Regions from separate parts of the Lysinibacillus sp. NPDC056959 genome, predicted to be linked through region 3. Evidence: riboswitches for the same ligand, from Rfam matches in the RefSeq annotation. Region 3 holds a riboswitch; each other region holds the start of a gene.
What was found. A riboswitch is a leader RNA that binds a small molecule or an ion and turns the genes downstream of it on or off. The one in region 3 is predicted to bind cobalamin.
Positions count from the first base shown of each region.

Region 1 (5,103 bases), on a different contig from region 3:
TAGTGTGGATTGGTATTGGTACAGTTGGGGCTGTTCTCGTGAATATTATATTCTTCGGTGAATCTAAAAACCTGACTCGAATTATTAGTATCATCGCCATTATCATTGGTGTGGCAGGCTTAAAAGCAGTATCTTAATTTGTCTTCAATTCTAAGTAAGTAAATGTGTCCTAAAGCTTATGGCCCTTTGGCAAAGCGAGGGGTTGATTTCCGTTCCGACTAGGTGCTTTGTTGCTGCCGCTTCGCTTTCGCACAGTTAAAACATTTGTTGCTGCCGCTTCGCTTTCGCACAGTTAAAACATTTGTTGCTGCCGCTTCGCTTTCGCACAGTTAAAACATTTGCCGCTGACGCTTCGCTTTCGCGCAGAGCAGAGCTTCCTGGGGGCGTCGGGCCAACAGATGTTTTTTGCGCGAAAGCGTAATGCTAACGTAGCGACAGCGGCACGATGTTGGTCACGAAGGCGTTATCACAGGATGTGATGCTCTTAGCCTTCGTTCCACTATCGCTGATCCCCAAGGAGTCGTCCAATCGAAACGAAGATCAACCACAATTTATAGAGATAAAAAGAAACCTCAGCATTGTTTATTTGTGCGAAAGCGTAGCGACAGCAACAACAAATTTTTCACTTTTCTATATACATTTTTACTTTCAAATCTCTCCATAACAATATGTATCAATCATTTAACTTCCTTCGTGAATTGCTCTGGGATATAGGTTAAATATGGCTTACCTGTCAGTGGATGTGTTTGAATATCGGCATAAACCCCAAATACATCTTGTAATAATGTCGGTGTAAGTACTTCTTCTGGCGTGCCAAAACAAACAATTCGACCTTGCTGTAAAACATAAATTTGATCGCAATACATAGCCGCAATGTTTAAATCGTGGATTGCAGCAACAACTGTTAATTGTAAGGTTTGAATTAGATCCATAAGCTGCAATTGATGCTGAATATCTAGATGATTTGTTGGCTCATCTAAAATAAGCACTTGTGCTTGCTGAGCAAGGGCACGGGCAACCATCACACGCTTTTTTTCGCCACCCGAAAGAGAGCTATAGCTACGTTTCTCTAAATGAGCGATACCCGTTTGCTTCAGTGCATCCTTTACGATTTGAAAATCTTTCTCTTGATCAAACTCCAATAGTTTTTTATGGGGTGTTCTCCCCATACTCACTAAATCATGCACTGTAAAATCAAATAAGACCGGTGTTTCTTGACTCACAACTGCTAGATTTTTAGCTATGTTTTTACTCGATTGCTTTAGAATATCTTGTTCATTTAATAACACTGTTCCACTTTCTGGTTTTAATAAACGGTACATATTCTTTAATAGCGTTGACTTCCCACTACCATTAGGACCGATCAACCCAACAAATTGCTTGTCCTTTATTTGAACATTTACTTCATGTAATATGCGTTCATCGGAAATGGAGAATGATATTTGTTTCGCTTCTAATGTCATATTTTTTTAATCTCCTTCACCGAAAGAATAATTGTTACGACGTAGCAGCCAAATGAAAAATGGGCCTCCGCAAAAAGCCGTGATAATTCCTATCGGCATTTCCTCAGGGGCAATTAATATTCGAGCAAGTGCATCTGCCCAAACTAAGAAGATCCCCCCTAATAATGCGCTAATCGGTATGACATACTTATGATTTGAACCTACAATTAGCCGTACAATATGTGGAATGATTAAACCAACAAATCCAATTGAGCCACTTACAGCAACCAGCACACCCGTTAATAACGATACTAATAAAATAAGCTGTATTCGAAATTGTTGTAAGTTAACCCCTAATGTAACTGCGGCTTCTTCTCCAAGAAGTAATAAATTTAAGCTGCGATAGTTGAGCCATAACAAGGCAAATACTGCAATAAAAATGACTGCAGGAATTACAAGAATACTCCATTTCGCACCTGCTAGGCTTCCTAGCATCCAAAACATGACTGCCTTCATTCCCCCCTCTTGCTTCGACAACATTAAGATAAAATTTGAAATAGCAGATAAAATAAATGACACCGCCATCCCTGAAAGCAAAAGTCGAAAGACGGATACTCTACCGCCAACATGCGATAAGAAGAAAACTAACCCCATTGCTGTGAGAGAGCCTAAAAAAGCCGATACGGAAAGAGCATAAACGCCCAGAAATGAAAAGGCACCTAAAATGATGACAGCTGTGGCACCAACCGTCGCTCCAGAAGAAATCCCTAAAATATATGGTTCTGCAATTGAATTACGAACGAGCGCCTGAATAGCTGCTCCTGCAATTGCCAAGCCTGCTCCGACGATAGCAGCGAGTAATACACGCGGAGCCCTTATTTGCCAAATGATAATTTCCTGTGAGCGACTCCAATCTTGTTCGATTGAGCTTTGAATAATAGGGATTTTAGAAAGGATAACCTTCCATACATAAAGTGGCGTAACGGAAACCGATCCAACCATAATTGCAATTGTCATTGAAATAATAAGTAGTAGAAGAAGGGTCATTGAAAGTAACATAAATTTTCTATTCATCTTTTTATTAACTCCTAATCATTAAACATTAATTTCATCTAGCCGTAATTGTAGCTGATACTCTGCTACTATTTGCAGTACGAAGATAAATGAAAGAAAAAAGGGTATTCCATGCAAATGCGCATGGAAATACCCTAGAATCAATTATGCCTGGCATAATCGCGTCTTTCAGCGTGTATTTGGACACCTGCTGAAAGAAATTAAACAAAGTTAGATTTTCTTCTACTATTGTCCGTAATCGCTTTCATCCTCGTGGGCATTACAGGAATAACTAAATGGCAGGTCTCCTGGCTTCGAATCAATGTACCTATGATTGCCTTCCCATTCTAGAACAGTGGCTAAATCATCATAGAACTCCTCGTTACAGTTGCGGGACAGCGTCGGATTTGCACCGATTTCCCTTTTAAGTGACACATTGTACAAGATGTCACACCATTAGTATCGAATGATTTAAAATTATGACAATTCTATCATATATTTCAATAGTTAGTCTATACTATCAATCATTTATCAAGTTAAGAAACACCTTTATGTTAACCTAAAATAATAATAAAATTGACACAAAAACTTTATTTTTTTACACTATTATTATCAACATTACTTTTTAGGGGTGACATAATGACAACCGTTGTGGAACATACACATCAAAAATTAAGAACAGTAGATATTGCATACATTGGACTATTTTCAACATTAATGATGATAGGAGCTAATATTACGTCCATTGTACCTTTCATGGTTGTTGGCGGAGTACCGATCACATTACAAACGTTTTTTGCTATTTTAGCGGGACTTATTCTCGGTAGTAGAAAAGGGGCACTCGCTTGTACTGTTTATATGTGCATCGGTTTAGCAGGCGCACCTGTATTTGCACGATTCAGCGGAGGCTTTGGACAAATTTTAAGTCCTACATTTGGTTTCATTGTCTCGTTTATATTAGCAGCATTTGTCGCAGGGCTTATTGTAGAACGCATTGGAACGAAGAAAAGCTATGTAGTTGCTGCATTAGTTGCAACTGCTATTAATTATTTATTAGGGACAAATTGGATGTACTTTGCCTATAAGCTATGGGCTAGTGCGCCTGATGCTTTCACGTATAAAATAGCATGGCTTTGGATGATGCCTCCTTTGCCAAAGGATATTATTTTAGCTATATTCGCGGGTATTTTTGCATACCGTCTTCAAAAGGTATTAAAAATAATTCCAATCAAATAAAGGTTCATCACCAAAACGTAGGTTGATTTCCGTTCCGACTTATATATAAGGCAAAGAGTGTCGGGGCTTTAACCTCTATCATAAACTAAACAAATATTTTAAAACCTAAAAATGTCCCATCAGTATTTTACATACTAATGGGACATTCTATTGTTAAACGTATGTTTTCATCCAGTTTAAGAAGTTATCAATAACTACATCTAGGAATTTGATAGTACCCTCATCTGTTAAATTGCCTTCAGCATCAAATTTAGTGTGTACTGCGCCAATATAAACATCATTACCACTAAGTAATGGTGAATTTACTCCAGGTGAGAATAAAATATCTCTTAAGTGTAATTGTGCTTTAACAGTACCTAAGTTACCCATTGATGCACCCATCATGAATGATGGCTTGCCAATCATTACTTTATCAACGCGAGATAACCAATCGATGGCGTTAACCATAACACCTGGCACTGTACCATTATATTCTGGAGTCAGCCAAAGAACGGCATCCGCCTCTTTTACTTTTGCTTTAAAATCTAATACTGTTTGCGGTGCTTCATTTTCGATATCTTGGTTATACATTGGTAGGTCTTTTAAGCTTAATACTTCAAGATCCAATTCCTCCGCATAACGCTTTTGAATAAATTTCGCTAACTGCAGATTATAAGATTCTTTACGGATACTACCTACGATTGCTACTACTTTCACAATATTTCCTCCTAAATGTGCATTAAATTTATTTTTTGTAAAGCACTTTTATTTTATACCGACCTAATAATAGGTTGCAAATTCCTCAACTGGTTTACGATAACCACGCAAGCGGCGACTACTTTCTTTTTCCTTACCAATTGTAATCATTAGCGCAATTTCTTGTGTTTCCGGGACATTAAAAAGGGCTCTCATTTGTTGGTGATCAAAGCCGATCATTGGACATGTATCCCATCCACGATTTTTGGCTGCCAACATAAATAACATAGCTGAAAGTGAAGCGTTACGAATAGCCTCCTCTTTCTTAAACTCCTCGCCGCGCTCATTATAAAATTTTGTATTTTCTTCAACAAGATTTTCTAACTCACAAGCATTAATAATGCCTAAGTCTACCATCCCTTGACTAAGGTTAGCAGTTTTTTTATAGGCTTCTTTATCTCCTAAAACAAGTATAACCGCCGAGGCTGAGTGCACTTTATATTGCCCGTATGCTGCTTCTCTTACTTTTTCTTTTTTTTCTTCATCTAAGACAACGATGTAATTAGCATGCTGTAAATTAAAAGCAGATGGAGCAAGTTTGACATCCTCCAAAATAGGACGTATATCTTCTTCGCTCATCTTAATACCCTCTATAAAATTATTCGCAGAACGACGCTTATCTATTACCTTTGCAAAC
Region 1 covers NZ_JBHURE010000021.1:52,348-57,450, forward strand. Annotated here, with positions in the region: gene ACFTQ7_RS19265 (DMT family transporter) at 1-137, shown strand, start outside; gene ACFTQ7_RS19270 (heme ABC transporter ATP-binding protein) at 678-1,463, opposite strand; gene ACFTQ7_RS19275 (FecCD family ABC transporter permease) at 1,470-2,516, opposite strand; cobalamin riboswitch at 2,777-2,968, opposite strand; gene ACFTQ7_RS19280 (biotin transporter BioY) at 3,135-3,731, shown strand; gene ACFTQ7_RS19285 (NADPH-dependent FMN reductase) at 3,885-4,427, opposite strand; gene ACFTQ7_RS19290 (nitroreductase family protein) at 4,491-5,103, opposite strand, start outside.
Region 1: it holds a riboswitch for cobalamin, as region 3 does, so the genes downstream of both, ACFTQ7_RS19275 (FecCD family ABC transporter permease) here and ACFTQ7_RS17200 (ribonucleoside-diphosphate reductase subunit alpha) in region 3, are expected to answer to the same signal.

Region 2 (5,103 bases), on a different contig from region 3:
TACTAGATATCCTATAAATAATACTACTATCAATAGCAATGTATCTTTCCAACCCATACCAGCTAAATTCCCACCAATTCCTCTATTTACTCCATCGTTTAGAGAACCAGTAGGATTATTTTTTAATTCACTTTGTCTTATACGTTCTCTTTTTTCTTCTGGTGTTTCCTTTTGCTTTGAATCCATGTGGCAAACACTTCCCCAAAAATTATTTTTGTCTATAGAAAGAAATATGCTTAATTAGGTTATTTGGAATATACACGAAAACAAAGTTTTATCCTCATTCTTAAGTAATTTCTCTTTTACAGTTTACTAAATTTTAATATTGCAAATCTCATCTTTAGAAAGCCACTATTCTAATCATTCCTATCACGTTTTAAACTTCAAATAATCAAAATCACAATTAACTCCATAAATATTATACTTTTCTAAATAAGATAATTCGACAAAGAGTACTCAATTCCCTTGAATACACCAGGGGAAATAAATCACCTTAGGAGATCAAATAATGAAGAAGACAGAATCACATAACGTTTTCTCAACAACCATATCATGACATAGTTAAATCGTCATTATTATTTCTGAAAAATCAGAAAACGAAACATACAAGCCTTGTTATGATTTTTTCCTAAACGGTCCTTCTGCAATACATGGTCTGAAATGATAAAGTTATCTAATGCTATGTAGAACACATAACACTATCTCTCTAAATCCAAACAACTTAACAAAAATTTTTGTAAATCGAGAAGATGGGACAATATTAGCCAAAACTAAAAAACGCAAGAAATCAATTTTTTAAATGATGATTTCTTGCGCTTTTATGATTTAAAATAATTTATTTCGTAAGTCCTTGCCTCTTTTTAAGGTAAATTGATATGCCAATGAAATCCACTTCTTGCTTCTTATCCTCACATATAGCGGCTTATCAGACGCACCTAGTAAAGCACCCAATCAGTACGTAAGTCGAACCCACATTATGATAATGAGTCAGTTTAAATCTTTCCAATAATCAGCAGAATTTGTTCTGCGATAAAATTTATAAAAGGGTTCATTCGGACGAGCATGTTTCTGATAGAGCTCAATGATTTGCTTTAAAAAGCCTTCAATAAGCTCTACCCCTACCTTTTTCGCAAAGAGTGTCCCGGCTTTTGCATTCGCTCCCATCGGCACTGCTCCTAAATAGACATCAAAGCTATCCTTTTGATAAACAAGCCCAATATCATCATACACCGCATTATAACAAGCAGAGGCACAGCCATTGACGTTTACACGTAATCTTGTAGGGACAGTGATTCCTTTTAATGAATGATATAGCTTTTCTGTAATTGGTGCTGCCTCCATTTTGTCACCATCACAAAAATCACACGCTTTCATCGCTACAATCGGACCTTGCTTTGCCACATAAAGGCCAGCGTCTTCTAGCTCCTCAATCGTCTTTTCAATTTCTACTGTTGGGATAGATAATAATATGCTGTAAGAGGCAGAGTATTTTATGGCACCCTTTTCCCCTACAACCTTTGCTATTGTTTGGAATTGTGCAGGGGTATAATGTTTATTAATAATGCCTGGGCTTACGGCAAGGCGAGTAAAATCCCCATTATTGTTTAAGTTTTCGAAGGTTTTGTCCGGTATATTCGAACGGAATGCATTCATAAATACTTCTCCTTATGAAAAAGGAGCTAGCCAATTGCTAGCCCCCCATTTATTGGATACTTAAAAACTCTCAGGATAGAAGCCTTTCGCCAAAATTTGAATGGCTTCTGCAGCACGTACCCCTTCAGATGCAGCAGAAAGTGGTAGAATCACAAAGCGTTCGTTTTTGACTGCTTCCATTTCCTTCAAGGCTGGATCATTTTTTAAGAAGTTTATTTTTGCTTCCGCTGTTGTTTCTCCGTAATCTATGACAACTACGACCGCTGGATTACGTTCTACTGTTTCTTCTTTGGACACCGTAGTCCAACCCGATTCCACATCACCAAAAATATTTTTACCGCCGGCCATCGTAACAAGTTCATTCATAATGTTTTGTCCTGCAGTGAAGATCTCTTTATCACCACTATCAAACACTAAAACAGGCAGTTCTTCTCCATTTTGCGGTAGTTTTGCACGGACATCCTCTACATCCTTTGTCATTTTTTCAATTAGTGCTTCTCCACGATCTTCAACACGGAAAATTTTTGCGATATTTCGAATATCTGTGAAAATATCGTCTAAAGTTGGTTTCGTCATGATTGAGGCTGTATGTAAATAAGTGTGAATGCCTAATGTTTCAAGCTCTTTTTGTGTTCCAACACCTTTCTCTCCAAAGGCGCTTTTCCAACCACCTAATAAAAAATCTGCTTCTGCATCAATAACCTGCTCCTTTGTAGGATACTGTTTTGCTAACACAGGCACTTTATCATAGGCCGCTTGTAGGGGCTCATAAATTTTGTCATCTAAGTACGCCGTCCCTACCATTGAATCTTCTAGCTCTAAAGCTAACATAATTTCTGTCACGTGCTGATTTAAGCTAATCGCTTTTTTTGGGGCTTCCTTATATACTTGAGTTGTTCCATTATTTTCAATCGTTATGTCTGACTTTTCAGCTTGTGAAGGCTCTACCTTCTCACTTTGTGTAGCAGATTCTAGTTTGTCCTTTTCACTACATGCACCCAATATAGCTACCAATGCGATCGCAAAGACTAGCCATAAGCTATTCCATTTCTTCATATCCTCTTCTCCTTTGATGTTAAATATATAGAAAGAAATCGTTTAGACTCCTATGCTACCAGATAGCGATTCTAGAAAAGGGCATAAAAAAACCCCCTTGTTTCCAAGAGGTTAGCATAGCAAAAGAAAGGTTTTTCAACCTATTCACTATCCCCATCCTCGTGGATTCAGTAATACATACATATTGGCAGGTATCCTGGCTTAGGTTCATCATCTATACGCCTTCCCATAGCGTGGCTACAGTGGCATCTTGTATAGACTCCCCATTTACAGTTGCGGGACAGCATCGGATTTACACCGATTTCCCTTTTAAGCAAATAACAAAGGTCATTTACACCAATACGTCGTTTTTATTTTGTTGTATATATTGATTGACTAGTAGATTCGCAATCATACATATATTAACACTATTGCGACATAAACACTATATGAAATATTTTTTATACCAATTCTGTTACAATGTTGTTAAATGAATGAATAGAAACGAGGATCTTTTTATGCATGTAACAATTGGAGTACTTGCTCACGTGGATGCCGGTAAAACAACATTTTCTGAGCAGTTACTATTTCATACAAACAGTATTCAAGCTCGTGGACGAGTGGATCACCAGGACACATTTCTAGATAATCATGAGTTGGAGCGTCAGCGAGGCATTACGATTTTTGCGGAGCAAGGCCGCATGACGTTTGGGGATGATACATATACGTTGATCGATACACCAGGGCACGTCGATTTCTCTCCAGAGATGGAGCGTGCCATTCGGGTTATGGATTATGCCATTATTATTGTTAGTGCTGTCGAAGGAATACAAGGTCATACTGAAACAGTGTGGCAACTTTTACGCCAATATCATGTTCCAACCTTCTTTTTTATTAACAAAATTGATCGTGAAGGAGCAGATGTTGAAGCTGTAATGGCTGCGCTTCAAAAGGATTGCTCTGCAGATGTTTTATTCGTAGACGAACCGCTCCGTTCCGACTATGTTTCAAACGACATAATGGAGCGGCTTGCTGAACGTGATGAACAACTTCTCGATGCTTTTCTCAATGAAACATTGGATAGCTCTAGCTGCCTTACTCATTTATCTCGGATGATTAAACAGGAAAAGGCCTTTCTATGTTTTACTGGGTCTGCCTTAAAAGATAGTGGAATAAAGGAATTCCTAACACAGCTCCCCCTCCTTACAGAGACACAATTTAATAACAACGCTCCGTTTCAAGGTGAGGTGTTTAAAATTCGTCATGATGGACATCAACGCTTAACTTTTATCAAATCTTTGCAAGGAACGTTACATGTCCGTGATGAACTTTCATTTGGAGACGTGACTGAAAAAGTGACGGAGATTCGACTATACAATGGCAACCGGTATGAAACTACTCAAAAGATAGAGGCTGGGGAGATTTTCGCAGTAAAAGGGATTAGTCAAGCAAACATCGGCGATATTATTGGTTCTTCGAATAATTCTCAGCCCTTTGAGTTAGTACCGACTTTACAGGCAAAAGTACATTATGAAGGCACTCAGCATATAAAGGACGTGTTAAAAACTTTCCGTATTCTTGAAGCAGAAGAACCTTCATTACGTGTGCTATGGCATGAAAAATTCCAAGAAATTCATGTTCATATTATGGGTGTCATCCAACTCGAGGTTCTTATCGAAGTGCTTCATGAACGGTTCTCGCTAGACATTTCATTTAGCGAACCACAGATTTTGTATATGGAAACGATTACCACAACGGTAACAGGTTACGGTCATTTCGAGCCATTAAAGCATTACGCAGAAGTCCATTTATTGATGGAGCCAAATACACGCGGCACCGGCAATACATTTGTCAATGCATGCCACGCCGATGATTTATCAGTTGGACATCAACGACTCATTGAAAAACATTTATTCGAGCGCGATCATCATGGGCTGTTAACCAGTTTTCCCGTTACAGATATTCGCTTCACGCTCTTAACAGGACGCGCACATAATAAACATACTGAAGGTGGCGATTTCCGTGAAGCAACATTCCGTGCATTACGGCAAGGGCTCGAACAAGCAGAAAATATATTACTAGAGCCGTACTACCGCTTTAAACTTAAAGCTCCTAGTGATTTCATCGGCCGCATGATGACGGACATTCAGCAAGCTGCTGGTACATTTGACGCACCAATCATAACTGAACATGACGCGATTGTAACCGGCCGGGCCCCTGTCTCAACATTTATGAGCTACAGTACAACCTTTGCCGCCTACACCAATGGGAAAGGCGTACTTTCCCTACAATTTGATGGCTACGATACATGTCACAATACAGAAGAAATTATTGCGCAAATAAGCTACGATAAGAACGCCGATCCCGACTATACATCCTCTAGTATTTTTTGCGCAAAAGGCAAGGGCTACTCCG
Region 2 covers NZ_JBHURE010000006.1:40,593-45,695, reverse strand. Annotated here, with positions in the region: gene ACFTQ7_RS09425 (DUF6366 family protein) at 1-186, opposite strand, end outside; gene ACFTQ7_RS09420 (precorrin-3B methylase) at 988-1,653, opposite strand; gene ACFTQ7_RS09415 (ABC transporter substrate-binding protein) at 1,714-2,709, opposite strand; cobalamin riboswitch at 2,879-3,065, opposite strand; gene ACFTQ7_RS09410 (GTP-binding protein) at 3,207-5,103, shown strand, end outside.
Region 2: it holds a riboswitch for cobalamin, as region 3 does, so the genes downstream of both, ACFTQ7_RS09415 (ABC transporter substrate-binding protein) here and ACFTQ7_RS17200 (ribonucleoside-diphosphate reductase subunit alpha) in region 3, are expected to answer to the same signal.

Region 3 (5,103 bases):
GATGGCGCTCCTACTTGTGATGTACTAGTTATAAAAAATATAGAGAAATGGCTCGTAACACAAGACCTTGAGGATGATGAACCTCTTGTCAGAACTATTTTGACAAGACTAAAGACCCTTGAAGAAAATTGTGCCTTGTATATAATTGTGACCGACATGGGACGTGGTGTTGTGCCGATGGACAAACAGGCACGATTATTACGTGATACATGTGGGCGTTTGTACCAAGCATTGTTTGCTGAAGCCGAACAAGTCGTACGCATTTGGTACGGTATTGGGGAACAGATCAAATGATATAGTAACTTGCTTGCAGAGTTTGTAAGACACTTCACAAATGTGGTGATGACATTTGCAAAGACGCATGCTTTGTATATAAGTTGATTGGAGTAGAGGCTAGGCGACTCTTTGGGGAATAGCGATATAGAAGAACGAAGGATAAATGCATCACGTCCTGTGATAACGCCTTCGTGACCAACATCGTGTTGCCCCGACGCCCCCAGGAAGCTCTGCGCGAAAGCGAAGCGTCAGCGGCGAATGTTTTATCTGTGCGAAAGCAAAGGGTCAGCGATAAAGCGCACAGCCGGAACGGAAATCAACCCCACGCTTTGATGAAAAAATTTAACGGAAAGAGGCAATGGAATGGATCGACAAAAATTGATGAAATTGACGCTCACTGCCATGGTAGCGGCAATTTGTGCAGTAGGTGCAGTCATTAAAATTCCAACATTTATTACAACTGCTGCGCTTGACTCTGCACCGGCATTTTTGAGCGTTGTATTTTTATCGCCAGTATTAGCTGGTGTTGCGGGAGTCATTGGGCATTTTATCTCAGCCCTAACTACTGGCTTCCCTTTTGGACCACTACATATAATTATCGCAGTGGAAATGTTTATCGTTGTATGGATCTTTGGGGTTATGCATAAAAAAGGCATGCATTTCTGGAAATGGCCTGTGGCACTTATTTTAAATGGTGTCGTGGCACCTATACCATTTTACTTTATTATTAGTCCGGCGTTTTACTGGACGTCATTGACTAGTCTTCCACTGGCAACACTCATTAATCTAGTGATCGTTGCGGTGGCGATGCCAGTTCTGTCGAAGGTGTTTGTGCGTAAGGAAGGTCGAGTACATTGAGAAATGCAATAAAAATAGGTGAGTTCATTGCGACAACCGATAATGCCGCTGCAATTGGCGAAAAGCTACAAGATGTTGTGTCTGCTCCAGATCAGCTTACAGCATATTTTACTGCACGTGTTACATTTTTAGAGCAGCTTGCTGCAAATGCTTTACCAAAGCATATTTTACTTGCTAATTTTTCAGGGGATGCTGCATGGTCTCGTTATGTTGCAGGCATTCAACAGGTTTTTGAGGAGGCTGGCCTTTTTTGTCCGCAAATAGACGGTAGTTCAGAGACTAATATGCCAACTTTACAATCAGGCTTGTCAATAACGATGCTTGGGGAGCAGCAGAAACGTACAGCAACTAAGCATGAGCAACTAAGTTGGTACACATATGGTTTGCCACTTGTAGGCAATGAAATCCTTGCACAACCTGAAGATGTCGCACAGCTGCAACCTATTTTTCAAGCGTGGAAAGAGGGAATTGTGCAGCAAGTATGGCCAGTTGGATCAAAAGGTTTACAAGCAGAATTTAGCCGACTTTTTGGCGAGCAACAGGTCAATAGTGCATTAGATATTGAGAAAACGGCTGGTCCATGTGCAGTAGTTTTACTAGGAATTAATCCAGAAAAAGAGCAGCTAGTACAAAAATATTTTCCTAGAAATTTTGAAAAACTACGTAAAACTGCATTGTAATCGGGCTTGCTTCGAGAAAAAGTAGCACTTTAAAAAATTCAAGGGGCAAAACGCCTATTGCAACTATAAACACTATATGTTAGATTTGTTTAGGAGTTAAAACACAATATATAGTATTTTGGACGAGCGGTACCAAATATGGTTTAAAAGGGAATTCGGAAAAGAGTCATCTTAGGCCGAAGCTGTCCCCGCAACTGTAAGTGCTGACAAATGATGAATAGGCCACTGTAAAGAACGGGAAGGCCATCATTTGGAGGAAGCATGAGCCAGGAGACCTGCCGATCTGTTCAAGACAGCAACACATTCTTCGGGGATTGAGAAGTGGAGGCGAGAGATTTGTCCACTTCTTAGTGTGCATGTCCTTCATTTCCATTTCCGATTTTACTGCGATCACGTAACCGATAAGTGTTGCGTGATCGCTTTTTGTGTTGCTGGAGAAAGAAAGGGAGAGAATGTATACATGACAATTCAAATCGAACAGCAAATTGCTAAGCTCAAGAAAAGTTATACGGAGGATGAACTCGAAAGTTTTGTAAGATTATCGGATCGATGGCTACGAAAAAACGACAATGCGACATTTGAAGCATGGGCGGATGCGATGATTTTACAAACGCTTAGCCTAATTGATGAGGAGGAGCCATACTGGACATTCGTCGCAGCTCAAATTTATTTAGAAAAACTATATGATCAATTTGCAATGCGCCGTGGCGTTTCAGTGCAAGATGTTTATAAATGTTTCCCGGAACAATTAGCACGCTATACAGAAGCTGGTTTGTATCATGAAAGTTTAACAACAAAATATAGTGAGCAGGATCTTCAAGAACTCGCTTCCTATTTAGAATCAAGTCGAGATGAATTGTTTACGTATATTGGCTTAAAAACATTAATGGACCGCTATGTAGTCCGTGATTACACGAAAACACCAGTAGAGCTACCACAGGAACGATGGATGGTCATTGCGATGACCCTTATGCAGGATGAAACAGAAAATCGTTTAGAAAAAGTACGTGAATCTTACTGGGCAATGAGTAATTTATATATGACTGTGGCAACACCTACATTATCGAATGCAGGTAAAACACATGGCCAGCTATCTAGCTGCTTTATCGATACAGTAGATGATAGTTTACAAAGTATTTATGACACGAATACAGATGTTGCAACATTATCGAAATACGGTGGTGGTATTGGTGTTTATATGGGTAAAATTCGTAGCCGAGGCTCATCAATTAAAGGCTTTAAAGGTGCATCTAGTGGTGTTCTACCATGGATTAAACAGCTTAATAATACGGCGGTTTCAGTCGATCAGCTAGGTCAACGACAAGGAGCTATTGCTGTTTATTTAGATGTTTGGCACAAAGACGTCTTTACGTTTTTAGATTTACGCTTAAACAATGGGGATGAGCGTTTGCGTGCCCATGATATTTTCACAGGGCTATGCTTACCGGATTTATTTATGGAAACGGTTGAAGAGCGCGGGGAATGGCATTTATTTGATCCACATGAAGTACGAGAAGTTATGGGCTTTTCACTAGAGGATTTCTACGATGAGAAAAAAGGTGATGGCACTTTCCGTACTAAATATGCAGAATGTATTGCGAATCCATTATTAAGCCGTGAAGTTGTGCCAGCGATTGATATTATGAAACGTATTATGCGCTCGCAGCTTGAAACAGGCGTGCCGTTTATGTTTTATCGAGATGAAGTAAATCGCATGAATCCGAATAAGCATGAGGGAATGGTTTATAGCTCGAACCTGTGCACAGAAATATTCCAAAATATGTCAGCTACTGAATTCGAGTCTATTACTCTAGAAGATGATGTTATCGTAACACGTCGCAAGCCTGGCGATTTCGTTGTATGTAACTTATCATCTATCAATTTAGGTAGAGCTGTACCGGCTGGTGTTTTAGAAAAATTAATTCCGATTCAAGTACGTATGTTAGATAATGTTATTGCGTTAAATACAATTCCAGTAAAACAAGCAGAGCGTACGAACTTACGCTACCGAGGCATTGGACTTGGAACATTTGGCTGGCATCATTTATTAGCTTTGAAAGAAATTCAATGGGAGTCTGAGGAAGCTGTAGAATTTGCGGACAAGCTATATGAGGAAATTGCGTATTTAACGATTCGCGCTTCTAACGATTTGGCAAGTGAAAAAGGAGCCTACCCATTATTTGAAGGCTCAGATTGGCATACTGGTGCGTATTTTGAAAAACGTGGATACGACAGCAATAAATGGAATGCGTTACGCGCCGCGGTTGCTGAAAAAGGAATGCGTAACGGCTATGTTATGGCGGTTGCACCGAACTCATCAACATCCATTTTAGCGGGTAGTACGGCTACGATTGATCCTATTTTCCAAAAGAGTTATTCAGAAGAGAAGAAGGATTACAAAATTCCAGTAACGGTACCGGATCTATCACCTGTGACAACTTGGTATTATAAATCTGCTTATTTCATCGATCAAAATTGGACAATCAAGCAAAATGCTGCTCGAGCACGTCATATCGACCAAGGCATTTCACTTAATTTATACGTTCAAAATACGATCAAGGCAAAAGATTTACTAGCATTGCATATGAACGCTTGGGCAAGCGGTGTGAAAACGACATATTATGTACGCTCAACGTCTGTAGAATTACTAGAATGTGAGTCTTGCGCGAGCTAGGAGGAAGTAACAATGACAACTATTACAAAACGACAAATTATGGATAAAGAAGCACCAAACCGTTCAACAGGTATTGTGAACGGCCGCTCTTCTAACATTTTAAACTGGGACGATGTGCGTTTTAGCTGGGCATATCCTAAATATAAAAAAATGCTAGGTAACTTCTGGACTCCGTTTGAAATTAATATGAGCAATGATGTTAAGCAGTTTCCACAGCTATCAGCTAATGAGCAGGAATCCTTTTTAAAAATCATTGGCTTACTAGCACTATTAGACAGTGTGCAAACTGATTTTGCAGGGAAAGTAGCGGATTATTTAACAGATTCAAGCTTAAATGCATTAATGATTATTTTAGCGCAACAAGAGGTAATTCATAATCACTCTTATTCTTATGTGCTATCAAGTATTGTGAACAAAGACGAGCAGGATCGTACGTTTGACTTTTGGCGCACAGAGCCAGTGTTAGAGCGACGTAATGACTTCGTAATTAAAGGCTACCATGCATTTTCAGAGGAGCCATCTGTTGGAAATATGCTAGAAGCGATTGTCTATGATGTGATTTTAGAAGGTTTATTCTTCTATTCTGGCTTCGCTTTCTTCTATCATTTAGCACGC
Region 3 covers NZ_JBHURE010000016.1:81,497-86,599, forward strand. Annotated here, with positions in the region: gene ACFTQ7_RS17185 (bifunctional adenosylcobinamide kinase/adenosylcobinamide-phosphate guanylyltransferase) at 1-294, shown strand, start outside; gene ACFTQ7_RS17190 (ECF transporter S component) at 640-1,134, shown strand; gene ACFTQ7_RS17195 (hypothetical protein) at 1,131-1,814, shown strand; cobalamin riboswitch at 1,925-2,111, shown strand; gene ACFTQ7_RS17200 (ribonucleoside-diphosphate reductase subunit alpha) at 2,275-4,488, shown strand; gene ACFTQ7_RS17205 (ribonucleotide-diphosphate reductase subunit beta) at 4,501-5,103, shown strand, end outside.